4 regions of the Agrobacterium bohemicum genome follow, and region 1 is predicted to be linked to each of the others. Evidence: predicted binding sites of a transcription regulator. Region 1 holds the regulator's gene; each other region holds the start of a gene.
What was found. Region 1 encodes LexA, which represses DNA repair genes until DNA is damaged. Its sites were predicted from a motif close to TGTTCNNNNTGTGTTCNG; they were not measured.
Positions count from the first base shown of each region.

Region 2: a site for LexA is predicted at 5,105-5,122, ahead of dnaE (DNA polymerase III subunit alpha). Genes of this name have one in related genera too.
Region 3: a site for LexA is predicted at 2,482-2,499, ahead of ATO67_RS17960 (ImuA family protein). Genes of this name have one in related genera too.
Region 4: a site for LexA is predicted at 5,273-5,290, ahead of ATO67_RS05310 (ATP-dependent helicase). Genes of this name have one in related genera too.

Region 1 is NZ_KQ961023.1:235,762-243,443, reverse strand. Features, by position in the region: gene ATO67_RS01170 (ComEC/Rec2 family competence protein) at 1-604, shown strand, start outside; gene ATO67_RS01165 (glutathione S-transferase family protein) at 700-1,377, opposite strand; gene lexA (transcriptional repressor LexA) at 1,762-2,484, opposite strand; gene kdsA (3-deoxy-8-phosphooctulonate synthase) at 2,755-3,603, shown strand; gene eno (phosphopyruvate hydratase) at 3,828-5,102, shown strand; gene ATO67_RS01145 (FtsB family cell division protein) at 5,247-5,564, shown strand; gene pdhA (pyruvate dehydrogenase (acetyl-transferring) E1 component subunit alpha) at 5,716-6,762, shown strand; gene ATO67_RS01135 (pyruvate dehydrogenase complex E1 component subunit beta) at 6,782-7,682, shown strand, end outside.
Region 2 is NZ_KQ961034.1:190,808-198,489, forward strand. Features, by position in the region: gene ATO67_RS18840 (ribonuclease J) at 1-119, shown strand, start outside; gene mce (methylmalonyl-CoA epimerase) at 178-582, shown strand; gene ATO67_RS18850 (DUF1467 family protein) at 636-905, shown strand; gene proS (proline--tRNA ligase) at 1,575-2,897, shown strand; gene ATO67_RS18860 (lipoprotein-releasing ABC transporter permease subunit) at 2,918-4,225, shown strand; gene ATO67_RS18865 (ABC transporter ATP-binding protein) at 4,241-4,924, shown strand; gene dnaE (DNA polymerase III subunit alpha) at 5,342-7,682, shown strand, end outside.
Region 3 is NZ_KQ961034.1:2,813-10,494, forward strand. Features, by position in the region: gene ATO67_RS17950 (aromatic alcohol reductase) at 1-177, opposite strand, end outside; gene ATO67_RS17955 (IS1182 family transposase) at 476-1,915, opposite strand; gene ATO67_RS17960 (ImuA family protein) at 2,555-3,319, shown strand; gene ATO67_RS17965 (Y-family DNA polymerase) at 3,234-4,751, shown strand; gene ATO67_RS17970 (error-prone DNA polymerase) at 4,751-7,682, shown strand, end outside.
Region 4 is NZ_KQ961024.1:454,093-461,774, reverse strand. Features, by position in the region: gene ATO67_RS05325 (FAD-binding oxidoreductase) at 1-621, opposite strand, end outside; gene ATO67_RS05320 (efflux RND transporter permease subunit) at 732-3,884, opposite strand; gene ATO67_RS05315 (efflux RND transporter periplasmic adaptor subunit) at 3,881-5,026, opposite strand; gene ATO67_RS05310 (ATP-dependent helicase) at 5,332-7,682, shown strand, end outside.

The DNA of each region.
Region 1 (7,682 bases):
AGACACTGTTGCGACCACCAAATCCCGCGCCTCCGGTTTTGTCTATGAGCAATGGGAAAGAGCGGTGCCTCTACCGGGGCGTCACATTCCGCCGAAAATGCTGGAGCGTTTGACGTCACCTGATGGTGACGATGGTGTTGGAACCGATGCTTCATCATCCCGTGTTATCGGCCTGACCGACCTCGATAAATCGAAGATGAAGAAGGAGATGCAGGCAGCATCGGCAGACATGAATATTTTCACCTGCCGCAAAGACATGTGGTGCGCGGGAAAGTCGAGCACCGGCGTAACTGTCGCCGTGGTCTCCAACACGGCGCTGACTGGCACGGCATGCGATGTTGCCGACGTCGTCGTTATCACACGCAGGACATCCTTAGAGACGTGTCGATCCGGTGCAGTTCTGATCACTCAAGAAACATTGCGACGCACCGGCTCCATGGAAATCTGGCTTGGTTTCAAAGGTGAACCCGTTGCGAGGGCAAGTGCTGCGATGCATGGTCAGAACCGCTCATGGAGCATGCATCGCAGCTACGACTGGCGCAGCAGAGAGTTCACTCAAAAGCTTCCAGCTCACATTGAGCAGATGTTGTCTCGCCAACCTTAGCGCGTTGACGGAGAAACGGGGGGGTGTAACTGCTACGTGCCGCAGTCGACACCGTCTTCCGTAACCCATGCTAAAAAGCTGCGTTCGCCTCTGCGTTATTCTGCGCGCAGATCTTCCGTCCACTCTCCGACTGCCCCGGCCTCAGCTTCGTGGCCAGCATCCCGCCATGTTTCCAGCAAGGCTGCGTCTTGCCATTCCTGCATCGCAGGTAGTGAAAGTAGCCGGTTTTTATAGGCGTCTGCTTCCACCGACAGCGGCGTGTTATAGGTTTGGAAACGGAACGCGACCGGGCAATAAAACGCATCAACAGCGGTGAATTTCTCTCCCGCCAGAAATGGGCCTCCAAACGAGGACAGACCTTGCCGCCACAACGCATCGATACGTAAAATGTCCTTCATTAAAGGCTCATTGATTGCCGATGGACGAATACGCAAGCCGACGGTCATCGGGTGTTCATTGCGCAGGCTCTGAAAGCCGGAGTGCATTTCGGCAGAGGCCGAGCGAGACCATGCGCGCGCTTTGACGTCGGATGCCCATACACCATCGTGGCGTTCTGCCAAATATTCTGCGATTGCGAGCGTATCCCAAACAGTTAGGTCATCTTCGACAAGACATGGAACCTTGCCTGTAGGAGAGAAATCCAGAAAATTGTCGTTCGATGTTCCAAACTTCACGAGCTTTTCGTCAAACGCAATCCCAAGTTCTTTCATCAAAACCCAAGGTCGCAGCGACCACGAAGAATAATTCTTATTGGCTATATAAAGATCATACATGGCATTTCCCCTCGTTACCCAGCATGCCTAGCGCGAGAATACCGCATGATCCAGACGGTCGAGACGATGACGCTTATCAAACTATTTGATGGACAGCCTCGGTTGTACTCAAAGCAAATTTCAAAAGAGTCAATTAAGCGAGGGCTACCAATCATCTTGCCAATTCGGCAAAGACCATCGAACTCCAGTCGCCAATCTAAAAAATGATTACCCGGATAACAAGTTGGAGGCCGCCGAAGACAAAAAAAGAAGTTTTGTTGCTGTAATGAATTGCTGAACGCGGCCACGACCCGTCGCTGGGCGCCTAATCATAATGACGATAAACGGAGCCGCTCGATTGAAGTTAAAAAAGGGCAAATCAGGCTCAAGCTTGCCTTTACACTCTTAATGGTACCGGCGGATCAGTCCAACGAGTTTGCCTTGAATTTTTACTCTGTCAGGCCCGAAAATGCGGGTCTCGTAGGCAGGGTTTGCAGCCTCTAGTGCGATAGATGCACCTTTGCGCCGAAACCGCTTTAAGGTCGCTTCTTCATCGTCGACCAGAGCGACGACGATATCGCCCGGATTTGCGGTGTTTACGTCGCGAATGATAACGGTATCGCCGTCGAAAATCCCGGCTTCGATCATCGAATCGCCTTTGACTTCCAGTGCATAATGTTCGCCCGAGCCCAGCATATCCATCGGAACGACAACGTCGTGGGTGTTGTTCTGGATCGCAGAAATAGGCACGCCAGCAGCGATTCTGCCCATCACAGGGACACTCACGGCATTGGACAGGCTGTCGTTGGTGGCAACGGGACGCGCTATTGGCTCCGCTGGCTTCGACTTGCCCAGACTACCTTCGATAACGCTCGGAGAAAAGCCACGCTGCGGTTTAGCTCGAGGAGAGTATGATTCGGGAAGTTTGATAACTTCCAATGCGCGGGCTCTATTCGGTAGCCGGCGAATAAAACCACGTTCTTCCAAGGCGGTGATCAACCGATGGATGCCTGACTTCGAAGCTAGGTCGAGTGCATCCTTCATTTCATCGAAAGATGGAGGCACGCCAGACTCCTTCATTCTCTCATGAATGAATAAAAGCAATTCCTGCTGTTTGCGCGTGAGCATGAAGAAACACCCTTGGAGATTCGAGGCGGAGATTCGTGAAACAAATACAGAACGAACACTATATGTTCCATATGTGTTCTGCAATCCCTTAAAATTCCGTCAAATTCATTTAAGCGTTTTCGGATGATTAAATTCGTATTCCGGAGTCGTCATGAATATCCTCGACAGTGACTCCGGCACAGCTTGCTGCTAAGTGCATGCCCAATACAGATTTGGGATTATTTCGGTGGCACGCCATCGAGACCGTCCGCTATATGCTGAGGGAAGACGATGAGTGTGACGAACAATCTGAAAGTTGTGGCGGGGCAGGGCTCCAAGGCGGTGTCGTTTGCCAATACCGAACGTTTCTCGCTGATCGCCGGACCGTGTCAGATGGAGAGCCGCGACCACGCGTTCATGATTGCAGAAACGCTCGCGGAACTATGCAGCAGGCTTGGGATCGGGCTAGTCTACAAATCGTCTTTCGATAAGGCCAATCGTACGTCGCTTTCCGGCCAACGCGGCATCGGCATCGATAAGGCGTTGGAGATTTTTGCTGAGCTGAAGACGCAGTTTGGTTTTCCCGTGCTGTCGGACATTCATACGGAAGAGCAGTGCGGCATCGTTGCGCCGGTGGTTGATATTCTACAGATTCCGGCTTTCCTCAGTCGTCAGACTGACCTCCTTGTCGCGGCCGCGAAAACCGGTCGCGTCATAAACGTCAAAAAAGGCCAGTTTCTGGCGCCATGGGACATGAAGAACGTGCTGGCGAAGCTGAATGAAAGCGGAAACCCGAACGTTCTCCTGTGTGAACGTGGCGCGTCCTTCGGTTACAACACACTCGTGTCCGACATGCGTTCACTTCCAATCATGGCATCGCTTGGCGCGCCCGTCGTTTTTGATGCGACCCACTCCGTACAGCAACCGGGCGGGCAGGGTGGGTCGACCGGTGGTCAGCGTGAGTTCGTGGAAACGCTGTCCCGGGCGGCTGTCGCGGTCGGTATCGCGGGTCTTTTTGTTGAAACGCACGAAGATCCGGACAACGCTCCGTCAGATGGACCCAACATGGTTCACTTGAAGGATATGCCGAAGCTTCTTGAGAAGCTGTTGGCCTTCGACGACATCGCCAAAGCCGCCTGACCGGTTTTGGCCCCAATCGGCCTTTATCTAAAACCGGCACATTGAGTGGGCGCTGTCATTGTAATTTCTTTTGCATCGTCTACAGCAACTGAAGACATTCAATCGACTCGCAGCTCTGGCGACCGGTTTTATCGCGCAGCCAATCCGAAAAGCGCTTCACAGTGTTCGGGATGCGCTTTAAGACAGGCAGCTGAAAAAACTGTTCCAGTCCCAAGGGAGAGATCATGACAGCCATTACCGACATCATCGCACGCGAAATCCTCGACAGCCGTGGTAACCCGACTGTTGAAGTCGATGTCTATCTGGAAGACGGCTCCTTCGGCCGTGCGGCCGTTCCATCGGGTGCCTCGACAGGTGCGCATGAAGCCGTTGAGTTGCGCGATGGTGGCAAGCGTTACCTCGGTAAAGGTGTCGAGAAGGCAGTTGAGGCCGTCAACACGGAAATCTTCGACGTTCTTGGTGGTTTCGATGCCGAAAGCCAGATTCATGTCGATAACACTCTGATCGAACTGGATGGCACACCGAACAAGTCTCGCCTCGGCGCCAACGCCATTCTCGGCGTGTCGCTCGCTGTTGCCAAGGCTGCAGCCGAAACAACTGGCCTGCCGCTCTACCGCTACGTTGGTGGCCCAAATGCGCATCTGCTGCCGGTTCCGATGATGAACATCATCAATGGCGGCGCGCATGCCGACAACCCGATCGATTTCCAAGAATTCATGATCATGCCGGTCGGCGCGGAAAATATCCGTGACGCTGTGCGAATCGGCGCGGAAATCTTCCATGTACTGAAAAAGGAACTGTCGGCTCAGGGTTTCAATACGAACGTCGGTGATGAAGGCGGTTTCGCTCCAGGTCTGAAAAGCGCCCCTGAAGCGCTCGATTTCATCATGAAGTCTGTTGAAAAAGCTGGCTACAAGCCAGGCGACGACGTCGCACTTGCTCTCGATTGCGCTTCGACTGAATTTTTCAAGAACGGCAAGTATGAGATGGAAGGCGAAGGCCGTACGCTGGAACCTGAAGCCATGGCGGATTACCTCGCTGAACTGGCAGCCAAATACCCGATCATCTCCATCGAAGACGGCATGGCCGAAGACGATTGGGACGGCTGGAAGTACCTGACCGACAAGATCGGTTCCAAGGTTCAGCTCGTAGGCGACGATCTTTTCGTCACCAACTCCGCGCGCCTTCGTGACGGTATCAAGATGGGCGTTGCCAACTCCATCCTCGTAAAAGTCAACCAGATCGGCTCGCTGACAGAAACGCTCGATGCTGTTGAGACGGCTCACAAGGCTGGCTACACCGCTGTTATGTCGCACCGTTCGGGCGAAACCGAAGATTCGACAATTGCCGATCTTTCGGTTGCAACCAACTGCGGACAGATCAAGACGGGCTCCCTTTCGCGTTCTGACCGTCTGGCCAAGTACAATCAGTTAATACGAATTGAAGAAATGCTCGGTCCGCAGGCGGCTTATGCTGGTCGCTCTATCCTGCGCGGCTGATACTGCATCGCGATATTTAAAAAGGCTCGCTTCGGCGGGCCTTTTTTTGTGCGATGCGATTGGCGGAGGATTTAAGGTCAACGGATGGTTAAGCAAATGCGTCTATGGTGAAGCAAGTAACGCGTTTTAAGGCTGTTTCAGAGTATGTGGACCAAGCATCACAAGAAAAGACGTTTTGGCCGTCTTGTCGTTCCGGCAATTACCGTCGCCTTCCTTTCCTATTTCGGATATCATTCCATCCATGGTGATTTCGGGCTCCAGGCGACCGAGCAGTTGGAGCGTCAACGTATTGCCAGGACGGCCGAGCTTGCAAAGCTGACCAAAGCCCGTGTCGCCCTGGAGCGGCAAGTGGAATTGATGAGCGATGGCTCGCTTGAGCGGGACATGATCGATGAAATCTCGCGTTATCAGCTCAATATGTCGCGCGCGGACGAAATCGTCATCATGAATACATATTTCTGATTAACTTAATTTCAGTTAATCGACTTTTTTAATTTATTCACAGCGACTTAGGCAGAATATGAGCCATGCGTTTATGGCATTGCTGCTTTTCCTTTTCTTGCATATGGTGCGCCCAATCCAACCATTCTAATGGCAACTCAGGGAGGGATGAATGGCGCCGCGAAAAACCGCGACCGTATCCGGCCGCAAGACTACGGCAAAGACAGCCACCAAGGAATTCACCGGCAAGAACACGCCGGACTTTGGTAAAGACCAAGAGCTGCACGCTTATCGCGAGATGTTGCTGATCCGTCGTTTCGAGGAAAAGGCTGGCCAGCTTTATGGCATGGGCTTCATCGGTGGCTTCTGTCACCTCTACATCGGGCAGGAAGCTGTCGTTGTAGGTATGAACATGTCGCAGAAGGAAGGCGATCAGGTCATCACCGCTTACCGTGACCACGGCCACATGCTGGCTGCTGGCATGAGTGCGCGCGGCGTGATGGCTGAGCTGACCGGACGTAGCGGCGGCTTGTCCAAGGGCAAGGGCGGCTCCATGCACATGTTCTCCAAGGAGAAGCATTTCTACGGCGGCCACGGCATCGTCGGCGCCCAGGTTTCGCTCGGAACCGGTCTTGCCTTCGCCAACAAGTATCGTGGCAATGACAGCGTCTCCGTCGCTTATTTCGGTGATGGCGCTGCCAACCAGGGCCAGGTTTACGAGAGCTTCAACATGGCAGCTCTCTGGAAACTGCCGATCATCTATATCGTCGAGAACAACCATTACGCCATGGGTACATCGACAGCCCGCGCCACGGCGCAGTCCAACTACTCGCTGCGCGGCACCGGTTTCGGTATTCCGGGCATGCAGGTGGATGGCATGGATGTTCGCGCCGTCAAGGCTGCGGCAGATGAAGCGCTTGAACATTGCCGTTCCGGCAAGGGTCCAATCATTCTGGAAATGCTGACCTATCGTTATCGCGGTCACTCCATGTCCGACCCGGCGAAATATCGCTCCAAGGATGAAGTGCAGAAGATGCGTGCCGAACATGACCCGATCGAGCAGGTCAAGGCACGTTTGATCGAAAATGGTTGGTCTACTGAGGAAGAACTCAAGGCAATCGACAAGGATGTTCGTGACATCGTTGCCGACAGCGCGGAGTTTGCCCAGAACGATCCGGAGCCGGATGTATCCGAGCTCTACACCGACATTCTGCTCTGATCCGGGGTAAGGAGACATCATGCCTATAGAAATTCTTATGCCCGCCCTTTCCCCGACCATGGAGGAAGGTACGCTTTCCAAGTGGTTGAAGAAGGAAGGTGACACGGTCACGTCTGGTGATGTGATTGCCGAGATCGAAACCGACAAGGCGACCATGGAAGTGGAAGCCGTGGATGAAGGCACCATCGGCAAACTGCTGATCGAAGCCGGCACCGAAGGCGTCAAGGTCAACACGGCAATCGCCATCCTGCTTCAGGACGGCGAAAGCGCAGACGCCATGTCCGCTGCTCCTAAGAAAGAAGAGCCTAAGGCAGAAGCAGCAAGCTCCGATTCGGACGCTGCTGGCGGCAAGACCCGCGAAGCTGCCGAAGAGCCTTCTGCCAAGAAGGAAGCCGCCAAGGTTCCCGCTGCACCGAAGATCGAAGTTGCAGCCGACCCGGATATTCCGGAAGGCACGGAAATGGTTATGACGACGGTGCGTGAAGCGCTTCGTGATGCCATGGCTGAAGAAATGCGCGCTGACGAAAAAGTCTTCGTCATGGGTGAAGAAGTCGCCGAATATCAGGGCGCTTACAAGATTACCCAGGGGTTGCTGCAGGAATTCGGCGACAAGCGCGTTATCGATACGCCGATCACCGAACACGGCTTTGCCGGTATCGGCGTCGGTGCGGCGATGACGGGTCTGCGTCCCATCGTTGAATTCATGACGTTCAACTTCGCCATGCAGGCCATCGACCAGATCGTCAACTCTGCCGCCAAGACGCTCTACATGTCCGGTGGTCAGATGGGCGCACCGATGGTGTTCCGTGGTCCTTCGGGTGCCGCTGCCCGCGTTGGCGCACAGCACTCGCAGTGTTACGCCGCATGGTACAGCCATATTCCGGGCCTCAAGGTCATCATGCCGTATACGGCTGCTGACG
Region 2 (7,682 bases), on a different contig from region 1:
GCGCCCGTCGCAAGGACTTGAACGTTGTCAGGGAATCCATCCGCCGCGCCGTCCGTGCCACGGCCAATCAGGTCTGGGGCAAGAAGCCTATCGTGACTGTCTTCGTGACGAAGGTGTAACGTCGAATATGCAGGTCGAGGCGCAGGGCGCTTCGACCGCCGTTTTCGGGAGGAAAGCATGCTCGGTCGTATCAACCACGTGGCACTTGCCGTGCCGGATCTGGCAGCGGCCGTCGCAACCTACCGCGATACCTTGGGTGCTGATGTCTCTCAGCCTCAGGCTTTGCCGGAACATGGCGTGACGGTGGTGTTCATCGAACTGCCCAACACGAAGGTGGAATTGTTGGAACCGCTTGGTGAAGATTCACCGATTGCCGCCTTCCTGGAAAAGAACCCCTCCGGCGGCATGCACCACATTTGTTATGAAGTGGACGACATCATCGTTGCGCGCGACCACTTGAAACAACAGGGGGCGAGGGTGCTGGGGAGTGGCGAACTGAAAACCGGCGCGCATGGCAAGCCAGTGATGTTTCTCCATCCGAAAGATTTCTTCGGTACTCTGATAGAGATTGAACAGGTCTGAGTCGGCCTTAGGCGCGTGGCTCGTTCACGACGACAATATGAGAGGTTTAAGATATGCCGTGGCTTTCGGCTTTTGCCGTCTTTTTCATCGTCTGGTGGACGGTGCTGTTCATTGTCCTGCCGATTGGTCTGCGCACGCAATCCGAAGATGGAAATGTGGCGCTTGGAACTGTCGCCAGCGCGCCATCGCGGTTCAGCGGTGGCAAGATCGTGTTGCTGACGACGCTGATTTCACTGCTCATCTGTGGCGCTTGGTATCTGACAACGTGGTATTTTGGTTTCACCATGGATGATCTGCCGCGCATCATTCCAGTTTACGACTGATTTCGTCATTCAACTGTCATCTGCCCACGCCATAGAGGGAGCGCACTGTTGTTATGGACGCACCCGACACGTTGACTGACGCGATTAAGTCGAAATCTGCTTCGCGCTTCAGGTCTGGTGAGCTTAAGGCAAAAAAAAACAAGGCATTTCAGCCTTGTTCTTTAGTTTCGCGTGATCTGTAACCGTTACCGGGGCTGCGCTAGAGCGCGCCTAAGATCTCATCCTCCCAAGACTGACCGCGAAAATGACAAGAATTTAAACTTCCTGCCTCTTTTGTGAGCCAAAACTAGCTCAATCATAGGCAGTTGTCATTAGATTTTTTGCATTTTTGTTACAGTCGGCAGAAAATTCCTCCTGAAGCGATATGTCGCACCTTAGCGGCAATAATATTCCTCCTGTAACCGTTCAGGGGCGAAAGTCGTCTCACAAATTCGCCGCAGAAGTGCCACGAAGCACAATTTTACCTGATTGCAACATGGTGGCAGACCTTCGGTGCCCTCAGAATTCCGTCCTGAAAAGAATCGATAGCGCATCGGTGCCATCAACATGGCAAGGCGTTTGAGAGCGGGTTTCTTTCTGATGCGGAAACCGCTATGTACGGCGCAAATGTCCCTTTATTCCGGCGATTCCCGTGTCAAATCGGTGTTTCGCCACAGAATGGAAACCACCATGCGTCTTAGCCGTTACTTTTTGCCCATCCTCAAGGAAAATCCCAAGGAAGCGGAAATCGTCTCGCATCGCCTCATGCTGCGTGCAGGCATGGTGCGTCAGCAGAGCCAGGGCATTTATTCCTGGTTGCCGCTGGGCAAACGCGTATTGGATAAGGTCAACAAGATCGTCCGTGAAGAGCAGGATCGCTCCGGCGCGATCGAGCTTTTGATGCCAACGCTTCAGACTGCCGAGCTTTGGCAGGAAAGCGGTCGTTATGACGATTATGGCAAGGAAATGCTGCGTATCAAGGATCGTCAGGACCGCCAGATGCTCTATGGTCCGACCAATGAAGAGATGATCACAGACATCTTCCGGTCCTATGTAAAGTCATACAAGAGCCTGCCGCTGAACCTCTATCACATTCAGCTCAAGTTCCGTGACGAGGTACGCCCGCGTTTCGGCACCATGCGCTCGCGTGAATTCCTGATGAAGGATGCCTATTCCTTCGATCTGACCAAGGAAGACGCTATCCACTCCTATAACAAGATGTTCACCGCCTATCTGCGCACCTTCTCGCGTCTCGGTCTGCGGGCCATTCCCATGCGCGCCGATACCGGCCCAATCGGTGGCAATCACAGTCATGAATTCATCATTCTGGCGGATACCGGTGAATCGGAAGTGTTCTGCCACAAGAGCTTCCTGGATCGCGGCATTCCCTCCGACGCCACTGATTTCGATGATGTCGCAGGACTTCAGGGCATTTTCGATGAGTGGACGACCGATTATGCCGCCACATCTGAAATGCACGATGAAGCTGCATTCGACGCGATCCCCGAGGGCGAGCGCCTCTCTGCGCGCGGTATCGAAGTCGGTCACATCTTCTATTTCGGCACGAAATATTCCGAGCCGATGGGTGCCAAGGTTCAGGGACCGGATGGCAAGGAACACCTTGTCCACATGGGTTCCTATGGCATTGGACCCACGCGCCTTGTTCCCGCCATCATTGAAGCATCGCATGATGAGAACGGAATCATCTGGCCGGACTCGGTTGCGCCTTTCGACGTTGTCATCATCAACATGAAGGCTGGTGATGCTGCCTGTGATGCGGCTTGTGAAAAGCTGTATTACTCGTTGTCCAACGCGGGCAAGGATGTTCTCTACGACGACACGGACGACCGCGCGGGCCAGAAGTTTGCGACGGCCGATCTCATCGGCGTACCGGTGCAGATCATCGTTGGTCCACGCAGCGTCGCTGCTGGCGAGGTCGAAGTGAAGAACCGCAAGACCGGCGCGCGTGAAACCGTGACCGTTGAAGCCGCAATGAACAAGGTGCTTGGCTGAAAAGCCGACAAGGAGACGACATGGCAAAAGCCGAGGCTGATAGTGGTGCAGGCTCACCCGTAAAGGGAAAGTCCGCCCGGCCATTTTCGGCCTTCGAGCGCATGGTGGCGTGGCGCTACCTGCGCTCGCGCCGCAAGGAAGCGTTCATTTCCGTCATCGCAGGTTTTTCCTTCGTCGGCATCATGCTCGGCGTTGCGACGCTGATCATCGTGATGGCTGTGATGAACGGTTTCCGCACGGAGCTGATTTCCCGCATTCTCGGCATCAACGGCCACATGATCGTGCAGCCGATCGATTCACCGCTGAAAGATTATGACGCTCTGGCGAAGAGGTTCGCTGGTGTTCCCGGCGTTACCATGGCGCTGCCACTGGTAGAGGGTCAGACACTTGCCTCCGGTCGCGGTGGTGCGGGCAGCGGCGCGCTGGTGCGCGGCGTTCGTGCCGAAGATATGGAGAAGATCAAGGAAGTCTCCGGTAACATCAAGGCAGGCGATCTGGTCGGCTTCATGTCAGGGCAGGGCGTTCTCGTCGGCTCGCGCCTCGCATCTCAGCTTGGTGTAACGGCGGGTGACCAGATTACATTGATATCACCGGAAGGTGACGTGACGCCGATGGGTGTCAATCCGCGTGTGAAATCCTATACGATCTCAGGCGTCTTCGAAATTGGCATGTCTGAATATGATGCGTCGATGATCTATATGCCGCTTTCGGAAGCGCAACTTTATTTCAACAATGAAGGCATCGTACAGTCCATCGAGCTGTTCGTGACTCACCCGGACAATGTGGATGGCATCAGGCCTCTGGTGGAAGCGGCGGCTGAACGGCAGATTTACATCACCGATTGGCGACAGCGAAACCAGACCTTCTTCTCCGCCTTGCAGGTGGAGCGCAACGTCATGTTCATGATCCTGACGCTGATCGTGCTGGTGGCGGCACTGAACATCATCTCGGGCCTGATCATGCTGGTCAAGGACAAGGGCAGCGATATCGCCATTTTGCGCACCATGGGTGCCAGCGGCGGCTCCATCATGCGTATTTTCTTCATGACGGGCGCTGCGATTGGCATGGTCGGCACCTTTGCGGGCGTCGGACTTGGGGTGCTCGTCTGTCTCAATGTGGAATCGATCCGGCAGTTCTTCTCATGGATTTCAGGGACGGTTCTGTTCGATCCGCAGCTCTATTTCCTCAGCCAGCTTCCGGCGGAAATGCAGCTGAGCGAAACGCTGACCGTCGTTGGCATGGCGCTGACCTTGTCCTTCCTGGCAACGATCTTTCCGGCATGGCGGGCGTCCAAGCTCGATCCTGTGCAAGCCCTGCGTTACGAATAAGGACTGCTTCACACCATGGCAAAGAAAACAGCGTTGCGGCTTTCCGGCGTGGAACGGACCTACGGTCAGGGCGAAACAAGCCTTTCCATTTTGAAAAATGCCGATCTTGAACTGAGAAGCGGTGAAATTGTCGCTCTCGTTGCGCCGTCTGGCACGGGTAAATCCACCTTGCTGCATCTCGCAGGTCTGCTGGAGCACCCAGACGCCGGCGAGGTGTTCATCAATGGTCGCTCGTGTGGCAATCTGTCTGATGAGGAGCGCACCTCCATTCGCGGTAGCGATATCGGTTTCGTCTACCAGTTCCACCATCTGCTGCCGGAGTTCACGGCGCTCGAAAACATTATGATGCCGCAGCTGATTTCCGGTCTGCCGCATGCTGAAGCAAAAGAGCGCGCGGCGGCGCTCCTCGACTACATGCGTATCGGTCACCGTGGCGACCACCGTCCGTCAGAACTATCCGGCGGTGAACAGCAACGCGTGGCTATTGCCCGCGCCGTGGCCAACGCGCCGCTTCTGCTGTTGGCTGATGAGCCGACCGGCAATCTCGACCCTGAGACGGCATCCTACGTCTTCGGCGCTCTGGAAGCGCTTGTTCGCCAGTCCGGCCTTGCCGCCCTGATCGCAACCCATAACCACGAACTCGCGGGCCGCATGGATCGTCGTGTGACCTTGAGTGAAGGCAAGATCGTGGAGTTCTGATCCACCACCGCCAACACTGGAATTCTGACCCATGTCATCCATCAGCCCCGTGCAGCATCTGCTGCGCGGGGTTTTGTCATTGGAGGCAATGGCTTGCTCCATCGTGCCCGGAACCGCATCGATTCTCCGTGCGTTGACAAGACAGCATCCTAAAAAAAGCCGTTGACAACGAAACAAAATGAGAACAAAGTTAGAACATAAAGAGTATGGAGAGACAAATGACCGACATCATCCGTGACATCGCAGCCTTCGCTTCCATCGCAGTTTTCGTCGCCAGCTTCTCGGTAATCCTCACTTCCATGTGACAGGCATCCGTCATTTCAAAGTGAAATGACCGTGTAAACTACCTCAGGGCAGTGGACATTGCCTTCAGGAAATCCGAAAATCCCGATGACTCAGAATGACGGGATGACGGTGATGGGCAAGATTTTGGTAAGCGGCGACATGGCCGCCAAAGAACTGAAAACGCCCGGCTTCGTTCACCTTCGTGTGCACTCTGCCTATTCGCTTCTCGAGGGCGCTTTGCCCTTGAAAAAAATCATGGCGAAGGCTGTCGCTGACAGTCAGCCCGCCATTGCAATCACCGATACCAACAATCTTTTCATCGCGCTGGAGTTTTCCGAAAAAGCGCGGGATGAAGGCTTGCAGCCGATCATCGGCTGCCAGATGTCCATCGATATGCAGGACGCTTCAGATGATAAGCGTGGGCATAACAATCTTTCAAAGCTGCCATCCATCGTTGTGCTGGCCGCAAATGCTGAAGGGTATGAGCGGCTTGTGGACCTGATCAGTCGCGCCTATCTTGATGGCGAAGACACGGGTCCCTCGGTCTGCATCACCAGGAGCTGGCTGGAAGAGGGCGATAATACCGGTCTCATCGTGTTGAGCGGTGCGTCCACCGGCCCTATCGATATGGCGCTGAGGGAAGGTCATACCGCGCAGGCAACCAGACGGCTTCTTGCGCTGAAAGAACTGTTCGGCGACCGGCTCTATATCGAGCTTCAGCGTCAGGGCAATTTCGACCGTGGACACGAACGCCGCATGGTAACGCTGGCTTACGAGCACGACGTTCCACTTGTAGCGACCAACGAAGCGTTCTTCCCGACCCGCGCAGATTACGATGCTCATGATGCGTTGATGGCCGTGGCTCACAACGCCATCGTTTCCGATGACAGCCGTTTTCGCCTGACGCCCGATCACTATCTCAAAAGCCGTGACGAGATGATGGCGCTGTTTGCCGACATTCCTGAAGCGCTGGAAAACACCATTGAGATCGCCCAGCGTTGCTCCTACGTGCTGAAAAAGCGTGGTCCCATCCTGCCACGCTTCACCGGCGCCAGCGAAGACCCCGATGAGGCCGACCGCGCCGAAGGACTGGAGTTGCGCAGACAGGCCGTGGAAGGTTTGGACCAGCGGCTTGCAGCACTTGGCATGGCGCCGGGCTATACCGAACAGGAATATCGCGACCGGCTGGATTTCGAACTCGGCGTCATCGAGCGCATGAAGTTTCCCGGCTACTTCCTCATCGTTGCGGACTTCATCAAATGGGCGAAGAATCAGGATATACCCGTCGGCCCTGGCCGTGGTTCCGGTGCGGGGTCGCTCGTCGCCTACGCCTTGACCATCACCGATGTCGATCCGCTGCGCTTCTCCTTGCTGTTCGAGCGCTTCCTCAATCCGGAACGCGTATCGATGCCCGACTTCGATATCGACTTCTGTCAGGATCGCCGCGAAGAGGTGATCCGCTATGTGCAAAAGAAGTATGGTCGCGAGCAGGTGGCGCAGATCATCACCTTCGGTTCGTTGCAGGCGCGTGCCGCGCTGCGCGATGTGGGGCGTGTGCTGGAAATGCCCTACGGGCAGGTGGACCGCATCTGCAAGCTGGTGCCGAACAACCCTGCCAACCCGACGACGTTGTCCAAGGCCATCGAAGAAGAGCCGCGTTTTCAAGAGGAGGCTGACAAGGAGCCGGTCGTTGCCCGTCTTCTGGATATCGCCCAGAAGATCGAAGGCCTCTATCGTCACGCATCCACCCACGCCGCCGGTATCGTCATTGGTGACCGGCCGCTGTCCAAGCTTGTGCCGATGTATCGAGACCCGCGCTCGGATATGCCAGTCACCCAGTTCAATATGAAATGGGTGGAAAGCGCGGGGCTGGTGAAGTTCGACTTTCTCGGACTGAAAACGCTGACCGTTTTGAAAGTGGCGGTGGATTTCGTCGCAAGGCGCGGCGTTGCAGTCGATCTGGCGGCTATTCCGCTGGAGGATGAGAAAACCTACGAGATGCTGTCGCGCGGCGAAACCATCGGCGTGTTCCAGGTGGAAAGTGCTGGCATGCGCAAGGCGCTTATTGGCATGCGCCCGGACTGCATCGAGGACATCATTGCGCTCGTCGCGCTGTATCGTCCGGGTCCGATGGAGAACATTCCGGTCTACAACGCCCGTAAACATGGCGAGGAGGAGATCGAGTCGATCCACCCGACCATCGATCATCTGCTGAAGGAAACGCAGGGCGTTATCGTCTATCAGGAACAGGTGATGCAGATCGCCCAGGTTCTCTCTGGCTATTCGCTCGGCGAAGCCGATCTTCTGCGCCGCGCCATGGGTAAGAAGATCAAGGAGGAGATGGACCAACAGCGCGAGCGTTTCGTGGAAGGTGCGATGCGCAACGACGTGTCGAAAGCGCAGTCCAACACCATTTTCGACCTGCTGGCCAAGTTCGCGAATTACGGCTTCAATAAGTCTCACGCCGCTGCCT
Region 3 (7,682 bases), on a different contig from region 1:
GCGCTGCTTCGCCGGCACATCAGATACAACGGCACTTGCGCGCAGAAAAACGCTGATCTTCGCGCCCTCGACGTCCTTGGCGCGAAGAGCCAGGTTGCGCAGAACGGGCATGCCGAGTTCCCCGGCCCCCAGGACAAGAATGTTCCGAGACTTCACGGTGGAGGCTGTTGTGTTCATCGATTTGAATCCTTCAAAATCCTGTGTTGCCGCTATTTGGCAAGTCAGGCCAACGAAGAAAAGAAGGTACACGGATGATACTGCAGCGAATCAGAAGAACGGCAATGCCATAATCGGCTGTCCGCTTTGGGCCGAGGCTGTGTGAAAACACCAGCGCAACCCATGGGATTTCCTAATCGAGCTTGGTCTGGTGGAATTGGCTGGATTTTGTGTTTGTTGGGTGCTGTAAGGCGTCGGAGACAGGCCTGAAGGTTGGTGTGGCGGTTTTTGCGGCCCAAAATGGCGTTCAGTTGCCGCCTCAAGCGGCCATGGCTGTAATGAGCGCTCCTGCACCAATCATATTGATCATACGTTTGATGTTATAGGCCAATACGTGTAGCGCCATCTCCGTTCGGACGTTGTTCAGCCTGCGCATCTGGAAATGGGTTGATCCCATCCATGCTTTAATGGTTCCGAACGGATGCTCGACCGTGCATCGTCGGGCGCGCATGAGGTTCGGGTTCTTTTCCATCCGGGAATACATAGCGTCGATCAGATGCTCGTGTTCCCAGCGCGTGATCCGCCGTTCCTTGCCTGTTGTGCATTGTGCCTTGAGAGGGCATGACGGACAATCGGTGCGCCAGTAACGCCGAAGCATCAGACCCTTTTCCTCCGTTGTATACCTGTATGCCAAGGCCTTTCCGGCAGGGCAAACATATGTATCGGCGCTACCGTCGTAGACGAAGTCAGCCTTTACGAACATGCCTTTTTTGCGGTTGTTCGACGTCTCTGGCCTCGGCACTGTTGCAGTGATCCCGGCCTCATGGCAGCTAAGCAGTTCTGCTCCATTGAAGTAACCACGGTCGGCGATGGCATCGAGCTCATCGAGCTTCAATGTTTCCATTGCCGCTTTGGCCATGGGCCCCAGTTGCGATCTATCATTGCCGATATTAGTGACCTCGTGCGTGACGATGAGATGCGTCTCTACATCGACTGCCGTCTGCACGTTGTAGCCCACCACACCCGTGCCTTTGCCATGTGTCGCCATGGATCGAGCGTCTGGATCGGTCAGCGAAATCTGGCCGTCTGGTACATCCTTCAGCGTTTCTGCTATTCCTTCCAACCGACGGACTTCCTGTTGAACACGAGCGAGCTTCTCCTTCAGCCGTGTGACCTTGCGCAGCGTCGCCTCGGATTGCTCTAGCGTGTCGGCCCTTCCCATCTCCTCTAAATATCGCGAAGCGCTTGCTTCTAGGTGGCTGATCCGTAGTTCGATTTTGCCGGAAGTGAAATTGCGATCCCTATTGTTAACGGCTTTGAACTTGCTGCCATCAATCGCAACATTGCCACCACTCAACACACCGATCTGACGGCATAGTTCAACAAACCTGGCGCAGGCCTTACGGATTGGCGGACCATTGTCTCTGCGGAAATCGGCTATGGTTTTGTGATCCGGAACCAATCGCCCGGTCAGCCACATGGCCTCAACATTGCGCCCGGCTTCACGTTCAAGCCGTCGGCTTGAGGGGATGCGGTTCAGGTAGCCGTAGATGAAAAGCTTCAGCAACATCGAAGGGTGGTAACAGGGCCGTCCGGTTTGCGCAGGTGACATCCGGCAGAAACCCGCGCCGACCAGGTCCATGGCATCGACGAATGCATCGATCACTCGAACGGGGTGATCTTCGTCGATCCAATCCTCAAGGCGATCTGGAAAAAGCGTAGCCTGATCACGACTGATGCCTTCGATATAGCCTGACATTGCCACCTCCGATCGACGAAAATGATTCTACCTCAAAACCGGGTTTTTACACAGCCTCGGCCAACAGCAGACTTCATCCGCGTCTTTGCGCTCATTAACTTCATGGCATCAGAATCATCAATCTGGCTTTGAATGGGACCGCTGGCTATGGCGATCCGATGTCGCCTGTGACCTGTCAATCAATCGTTAGTCCGTGAGGTTTGGGGCGATATAAACCGAGCTCCGCAGTTGTCCACCCCGCCGACGCACATCCGATCGCAGGCACCCACGACAACGCGGCGCACGCGAGATACTGGTGCCGATGCCTTGAACCGCCGAACCGTCTTCTCTCGGTCTAGTTCGGTGTAAACCCCGCAGGCCCTGCATTCGACGGCGATGATCGGCCCCTTGATCGATCGTAATGTTGGTTCCTGATCCATGCTTCCCTTGGTTGTCTGAAAAAAGTCCAATCGGACCGGTCACTTAGCAACGCCTGTTAGAGTCCTGATTCATCTCGGTTTTCTCGTGATGACAAATGCACGTCATCTAAAATACCCGATTCTACCGACTTGACTCTGTCTATTGAACGGAACAGAAAGAGAACGTCAATCATTTTTGGGAATGAATTCCTGCCAAACTCGAGCCGAAGGAGGTCCGTGAATGAGAACGTATGCCCGGTCTCCAGGTCTCATCGACGACCTGCGCGAACAGATCGCCAAGCTCGAAGGCGGGTCCGCGAAAAAGGCGGAATGCCTACCGTTCGGAGTTCCCGAGATCGACGGCAAGCTTCCCGGCGGGGGACTGGCTTTCGGCGCGCTCCACGAGTTCGCTGGCGGCGGTGCGGGAACGGTGGACGGCGCGGCTGCCGCGCTGATGGTGGCCGGGATCGCCGCGAGGACAAAGGGGAAAATCCTCTGGTGCCTGAGCAGGCCCGACCTGTTCGCCCCGTCTATATCGCAGGCGGGCCTTCATCCCGACCGCGTCATCTACGTCGAGGCGGACAAGGAAGAGGATGTCCTGGCCTCCTTCGAAGAGGGTTTGAGCTTCGGCGGCCTCGGGGCGGTCGTGGGTGAAATCGTCCGGTTGCCGATGACCGCTTCGAGACGGCTTCAATTGGCCGCCGAGAAGTCGGGAACCATGGGTCTCGCTCTCAGACGGTGGAGACGGCAGACCGAAGCCAACGACTACGGCCAGCCGACCGCATCGGTGACGAGGTGGCGGATAAGCCAGTTGCCTTCGGAAGGCATCCCGGTTGCGGGCGTTGGGAGGCCGAGATGGCTGGCGGAGTTGATGAGATCGCGTGCGGGCGAGTGTGCAGAGTTTTGCGTTGGAGCATGTGATGGCAAGGGTCGTCTCTCTATATTTCCCCCGATGGCCTACGGATCGGATACGGAGGGCAGGGGCCGACGGCACACCGCCTCCTGACAAGCCGATGGTGGTGATATCCCGGTCAGGGTCCAGGCGGACCGTCTGCGCAGCCGATGATGCCGCGCGAAAGCTCGGTCTGCGCATCGGCATGCCCGCGAGCAAGGCCCAGGCGCTGGTCGCCGATCTCGCCATGTACGATGCAGACCCGGTCGGCGATCTGGCCGCGCTCGACAAGATGGCGCTCTGGATGCTCCGGCAATACAGCCCGGTCGTCGCCGTGGACGGCACGGACGGCATCGTCATCGACACGGAGGGTGCCGATCATCTTCAGGGTGGCGAAGAACTCATGGTGTCGGGGATGGTCAATCGCCTCCGTGGTGTCGGCGTGGTGACGCGAGCGGCCGTGGCGGACACGTGGGGCGCGGCGCACGCGATCGCCAGATGCACCTCAGCCGAATGGACGGTCGTTCCCGTGTCCGAGACGACGAAGGCCGTCCTGGGCCTTCCTATCGTCTGTTTGCGACTCGCACCCGAAACGGTGAACAGCCTGCGGGTTCTCGGGATCGAGACCGTCGGCCAATTGTCGGCCATGCCACGAGCGCCGTTGACCCTGCGCTTCGGCCCGGAGGTCGGGAGGCGGCTGGACCAATTGTTTGGTCGTGCGGCCGAGCCGATAGAACCCATACGGTCCCCCGAGATCGTGGAAGTACACCGCCCGTTCGCCGAGCCGATCGGGGCCGCTGAGACGATAGCGAAATACGTCGGCCGCCTTGTCGGGCAGCTTTGCTCCGAGCTGGAGACCCGCGGCCTCGGTGTCCGCCGTTGCGACCTGATCGTCCACCGCGTCGACAATACGATACAGGCGATCAGAGCTGGCCTCGCGAAACCCGTCCGTGACGACAAGAGACTGACGCGTCTGCTGACCGACAGGATCGAGAAGATCGATCCGGGCTTCGGTATCGAGAAGCTGTCGCTCGTCGCGACATGGGCGGAGCCTCTGGTCGAAAGGCAGCAGTCGTCGTCCCTGATCGAGGAGACGGTCGTCGACGTGACACCGCTGGTCGATATCCTCGGAAACCGCGGACACCGCATCTACAGGATGACCCCGGTCGCCGGCGATGTCCCCGAACGGAGCTTCCAGCGTATCGGTCCCATGTCGGAAGAGAAGGGCGTCGATTGGCCGTCGAACTGGCCGCGACCAAGCAGGCTCCTCGCGCGTCCCGAAGAGATCGAGGTCCTGGCGGTCCTCCCGGATAGCCCTCCAAGAACGATGACATGGCGTGGTAAGCGTCGTCGGATCGTGCGTGGTGACGGACCGGAGCGCGTCTTCGGGGAATGGTGGTTGCGGGATGCCGAGTTCCACGCCGTCCGGGATTACTACGTCGTCGAGGACGACAGCGGCGAGCGCTTCTGGGTCTACCGCGCAGGCGACGGCGTGGACACGACGACCGGGTCGCATCGCTGGTTCATACACGGGATATTCGGTTGATGAGATACATCGAACTCCAGACAACGACGCACTTCTCGTTTCTGCGCGGAGCGTCCAGCGCCGACGAGCTTTTCGCCGCCGCGGCGGAACTCGGTATCGAAGCGCTCGGTATCGTGGACAGGAATTCACTGTCGGGGATCGTGCGGGCATGGGAGGCATCGAAAGCGACGGGCGTGCGCCTGATCGTCGGATGCCGCCTGGATTTAACCGACGGCATGGCGATCCTGGTTTATCCGACAGACAGGGCTGCTTACGCCCGTCTTTGCCGTCTCCTGTCGCTGGGCAAGTCCCGTGGCGGCAAGGCGAAGTGTATTCTGGATTTCAGCGATGTCAGCCTTTACGCGGAGGGCATGATCGGCATCCTGATCCCAGACGAAGCCGACGAGACGTGTGCAATCCAGCTTCGCAGGATGTCGGAGCTTTTCGGAGCCCGGGCCTATGTCAGCCTGTGCCTCAGACGACGCCCGAACGACAAGCTCCGCATCTATAACCTCTCGAACATGGCCGTCAGACACCGCGTCCGCACGGTCGTCACGAATGACGCGCTTTTCCACGAGCCGGGCCGTCGGCAGCTACAGGACATCGTCACCTGCATCCGCCATAACAAAACGATCGACGACATCGGGTTCAACCGTGAACGCCACGCGGATCGTTATCTCAAGCACGCCAGGGAAATGCACCGACTGTTCGATGCTTATCCGGAGGCGCTCGCCCGCACGGTCGAAATCGCGAAGCGCTGCACGTTCTCCCTCAGCGAACTCGAGTACCAGTATCCGTCAGAGGCTATCATTCCCGGTCTGGGGGTTCAGGCCACCCTGGAGAAGTTTACCTGGGAGGGAGCGGCGGATCGTTATCCCGAGGGCGTGCCGGAAACCGTTGTGAAAACAATCCGGCACGAGCTCCAGCTCATCGAGACGATGAAGTACGCCCCGTATTTCCTGACCGTCTTCAATATCGTGCGTTTCGCGCGGTCCAAAGGCATCTTGTGCCAAGGCCGCGGTTCAGCGGCAAACTCCGCCGTCTGCTACGTCCTCGGGGTCACGAGCATTGACCCAGAGACCAACGACCTCCTGTTCGAACGGTTTGTTAGCCAGGAACGTGCCGAGCCGCCGGACATCGACGTCGATTTCGAGCACGAGCGGCGGGAAGAGGTCATCCAGTGGATTTACGACACCTACGGCCGCACCAAGGCTGCCCTGTGTTCGGCGGTCACGCGCTACCGCGCCAAGGGCGCACTCCGTGACGTAGGCAAGGCTCTGGGGTTGCCCGAGGACATGATCCGTCAGCTGTCGTCAGGGGTCTGGGGCTGGAGCAAGGAGGGGGTCTCCGAGAAGGAGGTCAAGGACAACAACCTGAACCTGAGTGATCGAAGACTCCGACTGGCGCTCGAACTCGCGCAGCAGCTCATGGGCGCGCCTCGACATCTGAGCCAGCACCCCGGTGGTTTCGTCCTGACGAACGACCGCCTGGACGAGCTGGTGCCGATCGAGCCGTCCGCCATGGACAATCGCCAGATCATCGAATGGGACAAAGACGACGTCGAAGCACTCAAGATGATGAAGGTCGACATTCTCGCGCTCGGCATGCTGACCTGCATGTCGAAGGCGTTTGCGCTCATTAGGGAACACAAGAACGACGTGATCGATCTCGCGAATATCAAGCAGGAAGACAATGCGACCTACGCGATGATCCGGAAAGCCGACACGCTCGGGACGTTCCAGGTCGAGTCCCGTGCACAGATGGCGATGTTGCCGAGACTCAAGCCGCGCACGTTTTACGACCTCGTCATCCAGGTCGCGATCGTGCGCCCGGGGCCGATCCAGGGAGACATGGTCCATCCGTATCTGCGTCGCCGCGAGGGCAGGGAGGCCGTCGATTACCCGACCCCGGAGCTGGAGGCGGTCCTCGGCAAAACCCTTGGCGTTCCGCTTTTCCAGGAAAGCGCGATGAGGGTGGCTATGGTCTGCGCGGGGTTTACTGCGGGCGAGGCCGACCAGCTCAGAAAGTCCATGGCGACCTTCAAGTTCACTGGCGGGGTCTCCCGGTTTAAGACCAAGCTCGTCGACGGAATGGTCCGCAACGGCTACACGCCCGAGTTCGCGGAAAAGACGTTTTCACAGTTGGAAGGGTTCGGTTCCTATGGCTTTCCCGAAAGCCATGCCGCGTCGTTCGCGCTCATCTCCTATGCCTCCTGCTATCTCAAATGCCATTTCCCCGACGTGTTCTGTGCCGCCCTTTTGAACTCTCAACCGATGGGTTTCTACGCACCCGCCCAGATCGTCGCGGATGCCCGCGCGCACGGTGTCGAAATCCGGCCTGTCTGTGTGAATGCCAGCCGATGGGACTGCACGATTGAGGCCATTCCCGGTACCGAGCGCCATGCGGTTCGACTTGGGATGCGGATGGTGAAGGGGCTGGCCATGCGCGATGCTGCCCGCATTGTCGTCGCTCGGGCGGACCAACCGTTCATCTCCGCCGACGATGTCTGGCGGCGGTCGGGAGTGCCGACGGAAGCCCTGCTACAGCTTGCCGAGGCGGATGCCTTCAGGCCGTCGCTGAAGCTTGAGCGACGGGATGCGCTCTGGGCGCTCAAGGCACTGCGCAACGACCCGCTGCCACTGTTTGCGGCGGCCGCCGAGCGTGAAGCCGAGACGGTCCCGGAAATGGTCGAACCGGAGGTTTCACTTGTCCCAATGGTCGAAGGCCGACAGGTGGTCGAGGATTACGGACACACGGGTCTGACGCTACGGGATCACCCGATGAGCTTCCTGCGAGAAGACCTGAGGCGGAAGAACATCGTCACCTGCGCGGAGGCGACGAGCCAGCACGACAGCAAGTGGCTCTGGACCGCGGGCATCGTGCTGGTACGCCAGAAGCCGGGCAGCGCGAAGGGGGTGATGTTCGCGACGATCGAGGACGAGACTGGAGTTG
Region 4 (7,682 bases), on a different contig from region 1:
GACGTAAAGTCGCGTCAGGTCGTAGCCGGCAGAGGATTTTCGCGCGCGCCGACCCGTGCGGATTTCCTCGCCATTGGCCGTCACCACCGTCAGTGCCAGCACATTATCCTTCATCGTACCATAGCGAACGGCATTGGTGCCGGATGCGCGCGTGGATGCCATGCCGCCGATCGAGGCATTTGCACCGGGATCGATGGGGAAAAACAGGCCGGTGTCGCGCAGGTAGGTATTGAGCTGTTCGCGGGTTACACCCGGCTCGACGGTGACATCGAGGTCTTCGGCATTGACGGAAATGATGCGGTTCATACGGCTGAAGTCAACCGAGATACCACCGCTGGGGGCATTGACCTGGCCCTCAAGCGATGAGCCGACGCCAAAGGGGATGACAGGGACCTTGTGCTGCGCGCAGGCCTTGACCACGGTTTTGACGTCATCGGACGTTTCGACAAACACGACACCGTCTGGCAACTGCGTGGTGAGATAGGTGGTGGTGTGGGCATGCTGCTCGCGAAACGACTGGCCGGTCTGGAGCTTATCGCCAAGTTGCTGTTTCAGAATGTCGAGAACCGCAGCGATTCCCGCTTCGTTTCTCGTTCCAGACACAACATCTTTCAAAGCCATGATCGTACCCACTGCAATGCGAAACCGGACTCACCTTTTAAAGGCAAGCCCGGTTGGTATGTGACACGACTTTCCGTTTGTCCAGCTTTGACCTTCTACGGCTTGCGACGTTATTCAGCAGCAAGCAGCTGTTTGTCTTCTTCGATGGCCCTACGGCGAATGGCCGTTTCCAGTTCACGGTGTAGACGGATATCGGCATCCGCCTGTGGCTTGGCAAAGCGCGCAATCAACAGATAGGACACCGGTGTGATGTAAAGCGTGATAAGCGTTGCTAAGCCCAGGCCGCCGACGATGACCCAGCCGAGTGCGATGCGAGCTTCCGCACCGGCTCCTTGCGCCAGCACCAGCGGCACACCGCCGAGAATGGTGGCAATCATGGTCATCATCACGGGCCGCAGACGAATACTGCATGACTTTTCGATGGCCTCACGGACACTGGCGCCCTGATCACGCAGATGGTTGGCAAACTCGACGATCAGAATGCCGTTCTTCGCCATGACGCCCACCAGAAGCACAAGTCCGATCTGGCTGTAGACGTTGAGGCTGGAGCCGGTAACGAGCAACGCGATAACCGCGCAGGCCAAGCCCAGCGGCACCGTCGACATGACGATGACGGAACTCAGCACGCTTTCGAACTGGGCTGCCAGAACCAGGAAGATGATGGCAATGGCAAAGCCGAAGGTCAGCAACATGCCGCTTGAGTTTTCCTGCAGCGTGGCGGCTTCCCCCAGCGGCAACAGACGTGCGCCTGCGGGCATGATGGAACCTGCCATCTCGTTCACCCTGGCCACCGCTTCACCCAGCGATACGCCTTCTCTCAGGTTTGCCGTAAAGCCCACCGATGGCAATTGCTGTTCACGATTGAGTTGCGGCGAAACAGCCGTTTCCTTCAGGGACGCAATGATCGACATCGGCACCATCCGTCCGTCTTTTGCCTTCAGGAAGATGTTCTCCAGATCGGTCGGATCATTGATAGGGCGCGTCGATGACAACAGCCGCACCGGCACCGCATCGCCGTCCACGAAGACATCGACGATGGAGCGGCCTTCGAGAAGCGATTGCATGGCGGTCGAAAGCCCCGTGATATCGATACCGAGATCGGACGCACGCTCACGGTCGATGGAAACGGACAATTGCGCCTGGTTAGGCTCATTGTCGAAACGTGGCGTGTCGAAAAGGCCACTCTCTTCCATCGACAGCAGCAGCTTCTGCGTGGCTTCCGTCAGCGCGGAATAGTTGGTCCCAATCATTGCCATGCTGAGACCGTTGCCAGCACCGCGAATACGAAGGCTGTTGGGCTGTGATGCCGAAGCGCGAAGCCCGGGCACGGTCTGCGCGGCAGCATTGATGTCCTGCGCAATCTGGTTCTGGGTGCGCTCGCGGTCTGCCCAGGGTGCCAGCGTCAACACGACGAAGCCGGTATTGGACGAACCGTTCATTCCAGTGATGGAATAAACATTTCGGATTTCTCCGCTATCGCGAAGTGGCTGCAAGTTCTCCTCGATTCGCTGCAACTGATCGCGCGTATATTCGAGGCTTACACCCTGAGGAGCCGTGACACGCAACATGACCGATGAGCGATCTTCGCGTGGTGTCAACTCGTTCTGCACCATGCCAAAGGCAATCCACGACACACCGGCAAAACCAAGCGCGACGATAACGACGATCAACGGGTTGTTGAGGCAGACAGAGAGCGTCGTTTTGTAGGTCGATGCAAACACGTTGCCGAACCACGCAAGTGGCCCGGTTGGCTCCTTGACGCCGTTTTTCAACATGCGCGACGCCAGCATGGGGCAGAGCGTGAGCGCAACGATGGAAGAAAGTCCGACCGCAAAGGCGAGAACGAAACCGAATTCACGGAACAGGCCACCCAACTGACCGGGCAGGAAAGACAGCGGAATAAAAACAGCGGCAAGGGTTGCTGTCGTTGCGATAACCGCAAAGAAAACCTCCTGCGTGCCGAGAACGGCAGCGGCGCGCGGCCCCATACCTTCGGAACGGCGGCGCACGATGTTCTCGAGAACGACGATGGCATCATCCACCACCAGACCCGTTGCCAGAACGATGGCGAGCAGCGTCAGAATATTGATCGAGAAGCCGACCATATAGATAGCGACGATTGTGCCTATCAGGGCAACCGGCATGGTAATGGCCGGAATAAGCGTTGCTCGCCAATCTCGGAAGAAGAGATAGAGAACCACCACGACAATCAAGGCGGAGAGGCCGAGCGCAAGCTGGACCTCATGCAAGGCGCCCTCGATGAACACGGCGTCATCGCTGGTCACCACGATCCGTGTGTTTTCGGGCAGATTGGGCGCCATCGCCGCCACGGCGGCTTTGACGCCGGTCGATATGCTCAGCGTATTGGATTGCGCCTGACGGATGACGCCGAGGCCTACCCCCTGCACACCGTTGGAGCGCAACGAGGTGGTCTCATCATCCGCACCCAGCATGACACTGGCGACATCCCGAAGGCGCACGCGATCCTTGACGATGAGATTTTCGAACTCAGAAGGCTTCGTCAGGCTGGCCGTGGCGCGCACGACAATGTCCTGCGTCGAGCTTTTCAGCGACCCCGCCGGGACGTCAAGCGCGGCACTGCCCAGCGCATTGGAAACATCAGTGACCGTCAAGCCACGGCTGGCAAGTGCGCCTTGATCGAGATCGATGCGGAACACTTTTTCCTGATCGCCATAAAGCTCCACGTCAGCGACGCCATCCACCGCGGCTAGACGGTCTATGACCTCGTCATCGACCAGCTTGGTCAAATCTTCCATGCTGAGGCTGGAGGACGTGACGGCTAGCCGCATGATCGGCTGGCTATCGGAATCGGCCTTGATGATTTGCGGCTCGTCGGCATCGTCAGGCATCTGGTTGGCAATACGACCGATGGCATCGCGCACATCGTTAGAAGCAACCGCGATATCGACATTGTCGTTGAACTCCATCGTCACGCGGCTGGTGCCGAATTGCGATGCCGAGGAAATCGACTTCACACCACTGACACGGGCAACGGCGCCCTCAATGGTCTGCGTAACCTCCTGATCGATGGTCTGCGGCGATGCACCGTCATAGGTCGTGCGCACCGAGATAACCGGACGGTCAACATCCGGCAGCTCACGCACGTCTACGCCAACAAGTGCCGCAAGACCCGCAACCACAAGAAGCGTGTTGATGACGGCGGCGAGAATCGGGCGGCGAACAAAAAGTGCCGTGAAGGCCAGCTTGGAATCATTTCCACCGGAAGGCGTCTGCTCTGTCATTGGCTGGCGACCTCCGGTGCTTTTTTCTGGCCTGCGGTGCGAACGGAACCACCCTCGCGAACACGCTGCAAGCCTTCGATGACAATGGGTTCATCCTGCACCAGATCAGCCTTCACCAGTACGGAATCGGGGTTGCGCTGGACGACCTGAGCACGGACCTTGTAGGACTTGTCGTCCTTCACACGCCATACGTAAGAGCCTTCTGCATCCCACTGCACGGCCAGCGGATCGACGGAGGGATAATTTTCACCGGTGAAGCCCATGGTCACGGCAAAGGACATGCCGGCGCGCAGATCGTCACTGGCATTATCGAAGACAGCGCGAACCCGCACGGTGCGGCTTGCCTCATCGACGCGATTGTCGATGGCTTCAACCTTACCATTGAAGGTTTCTCCCGGGCGAGAAATCGATGTCGCTTCCACCGGCATGCCAACTTTGATGGCCGTGGTAAAACGCTCCGGCGCCCAGAAGTTGACGAGAATTTTCGAACGGTCGTCTATGCTGACGATACTGGTTTGTGTCGTTGCGTTGTCACCGATGTTGATGGCGACGATACCGGCAATGCCATCGATGGGGGCAACGATGTTGCGGCGCTTCAGGTTGAGTTCCGAGGTGCTCACCGCAAGCTTGGCAGCTTCTTCGGCAATCTGCGCATCCAGCACATCAAGCCGCGCAACAGAACGTAAGTTCGCATAGGATGTGGACTTCTCGACGGCGCTTCTCAAAGACACCTGCGCCTTTTCTCTCTCGATAATCTGCTCGTCATCATCGAGCCGCGCCAGCACATCGCCTTTTTTGACGCTCTGCCCAGATGAGACGAGGATTTCGGAAATCAGACCGGAAGCTTGTGGCGTTACCACGACGGACTGGATGGCCTCGCCATTGCCGATGGCGTTCAACCGGTCGTTGACGGTTCCGGTTTTGACAGGGGCGATGGAAACCAGCGTCGCACTTTTGCCGCGCGAACCGCCCTGCCCGCGCCCTGCACCAGGTGCGCCGGCCGATTGAGCCGCAGGTTGTTCAGCACTGGCAAGGCCGACTTTTGCAAGCACACTCCTGCCATCGGGCGACATGAACGCCCATAGACAGACACCAGCGCCCAAGACAGCCAGACTGACACCGACCTGCTTCCAAACCTTCATATAGTTCTCCGAGGTAAAACACTTCGCTACCGCATATCAAGAGATTGCGGCCCCTTTTATAGTTAGCGGCAGTATTATTGCTTGTTTTAAACAACGCAACGCACAAATCCGTTTCTTACATAATGGTAATTTGCGACGCTTTTCTGAAGCTAGCCTCGTCTGCAACTTCACGTAGCCACATCGTTGGTTGCTGACGCAGCGCTCATATAGAAAATGCCTTGGAATGGGCACTTTGACAGTTGATACCGGAATAAAAGCAGAACACGGTTCTGGCCTTTCCGCCCCGAATCACTACATTGGGCCTCATGAGTAACAGTTTCGACGATATGCCGTTCTTCGATGAAGAACCTTCAGAGCCACGCCGCCAGCCAGCCGCTCCCCCTTGTGCTAGTGGTTTGGGCATAGCAGCGCAGGCCATGGCGGCACGTGATAAGGGGCGAGCTGCGTCCGATTATCTGGCGGGCCTGAACCCGGAGCAGCGCGAAGCCGTCGAAACTCTCGAGGGACCCGTTCTCGTGCTCGCGGGTGCCGGCACCGGCAAGACGCGGGTCCTGACCACGCGTATCGCACATATTCTCGCAACCGGTCGCGTCTACCCAAGCCAGATTTTGGCCGTGACCTTTACCAACAAGGCCGCGCGCGAAATGAAGGAACGTATCGGCGTTCTCGTTGGCGGTGCGGTCGAAGGCATGCCGTGGCTCGGCACCTTCCACTCCATCGGTGTAAAATTGCTCCGCCGCCATGCGGAGCTGATGAGCCTGAAATCCGATTTCACCATTCTGGATACCGATGATGTGGTGCGACTGCTCAAGCAGCTCATTCAGGCCGAAGGTCTGGACGACAAGCGCTGGCCCGCAAAACAGTTCGCGGGCATGATCGATGGTTGGAAGAACAAGGGACTGACGCCACCTGAAATTCCCGAGGGTGACAGCCGCGCTTTTGCCAATGGCAAGGGCCGTGAACTCTATGCTGCTTATCAGCAGCGGCTAAAGACGCTGAACGCCTGCGATTTCGGCGACCTGCTCCTGCACCCGATCACGATTTTCCGAAACCACCCGGACATTTTGAAAGAATATCATCAGAAGTTTCGTTACATTCTGGTGGACGAGTATCAGGACACCAACACCTGCCAGTATATGTGGCTTCGCCTTTTGGCGCAGCGGCCCAAAGGCCAGCCGCAAAACGTCTGTTGCGTGGGTGACGACGACCAGTCGATCTACGGCTGGCGCGGTGCCGAGGTGGACAACATCCTACGCTTCGACAAGGATTTTCCCGGCGCAAAGGTCATCAAGCTGGAGCGCAACTATCGCTCCACCGAACATATTTTGGGCGCAGCCGGTCATCTGATCGCCCACAATGAAGGCCGCCTCGGCAAGACGCTGTTTACCGATCGCAGTGAACCCGACGACGAAAAGGTCGTCGTCCACGCCGCGTGGGATTCGGAAGAGGAAGCCCGTGCCGTTGGAGATGAAATCGAGCAGCTTCAGCGCATCAAGCATCCGCTCAACAACATGGCAATTCTGGTCCGCGCGTCCTTCCAGATGCGTGAATTTGAAGACCGCTTCGTCACGCTTGGCCTGAACTACCGCGTCATCGGCGGTCCGCGCTTCTATGAACGCCTCGAAATCCGCGACGCTCTCGCCTATTTCCGTCTCGTCTGCCAATCCGCCGACGATCTGGCGTTCGAGCGCATCATCAATACGCCAAAGCGCGGCCTTGGCGACACCACGGTGCGCAACCTGCATGACTATGCCCGCGCCCGCGACATTCCCATGCTCGCTGCTGCCGCCGACATTATCGAAACCGATGAGTTGAAACCGAAGGCGCGTAAGGCCTTGTTCGATGTCGTGCAGGATTTCCGCCGCTGGCAGAACCTGCTTGAGAATACCGAACACACTGTACTGGCAGAGCAAATTCTCGATGAGAGCGGTTACACCGCCATGTGGCAGGCGGATAAAACCGCCGAAGGCCCCGGCAGGTTGGAAAACCTGAAAGAACTCATCCGCTCCATGGAAGCGTATGAGAGCATGCGCAGCTTCCTCGAGCATGTCGCACTTGTGATGGACACGGAAAAGAACGCAGAACTCGACGCCGTTTCAATCATGACGTTGCACTCCGCCAAGGGTCTGGAGTTTGAGACAGTCTTTCTACCGGGCTGGGAAGAAGGCCTCTTTCCGCACCAGCGCTCACTGGACGAAGGTGGCCGCTCCGGTCTGGAAGAAGAACGGCGGCTGGCCTATGTCGGCATTACGCGGGCCAAACGCCGCTGCCACATCTGGTTCGTTTCCAACCGCCGCATCCACGGGCTGTGGCAAGCCACGATCCCGTCTCGTTTTCTCGAAGAACTGCCACCCAACCATGTCGAGGTTTCGGCCTCGGACAGCAATTACGGCGGATATGGCGGACGTGGCGGCTACGGCCAGTCGCGTTTCGACGCCGCAGACCCGTTCACCAACAATTATTCGACACCCGGCTGGAAACGCGCGCAGGCCAACAAGTCGGATGCGACCCGCGACAATTGGGGTAGCCGCTCCGGCCACTCCGTTGACAGAATAGGCTATGGCGAAAGCGGCCCGAAAAGCCGCACCATCGACGGGGAACTGGTCGCGAAATCCGTGGCAGACACCCCATCGAAATTCTTCGTCGGCGACCGTGT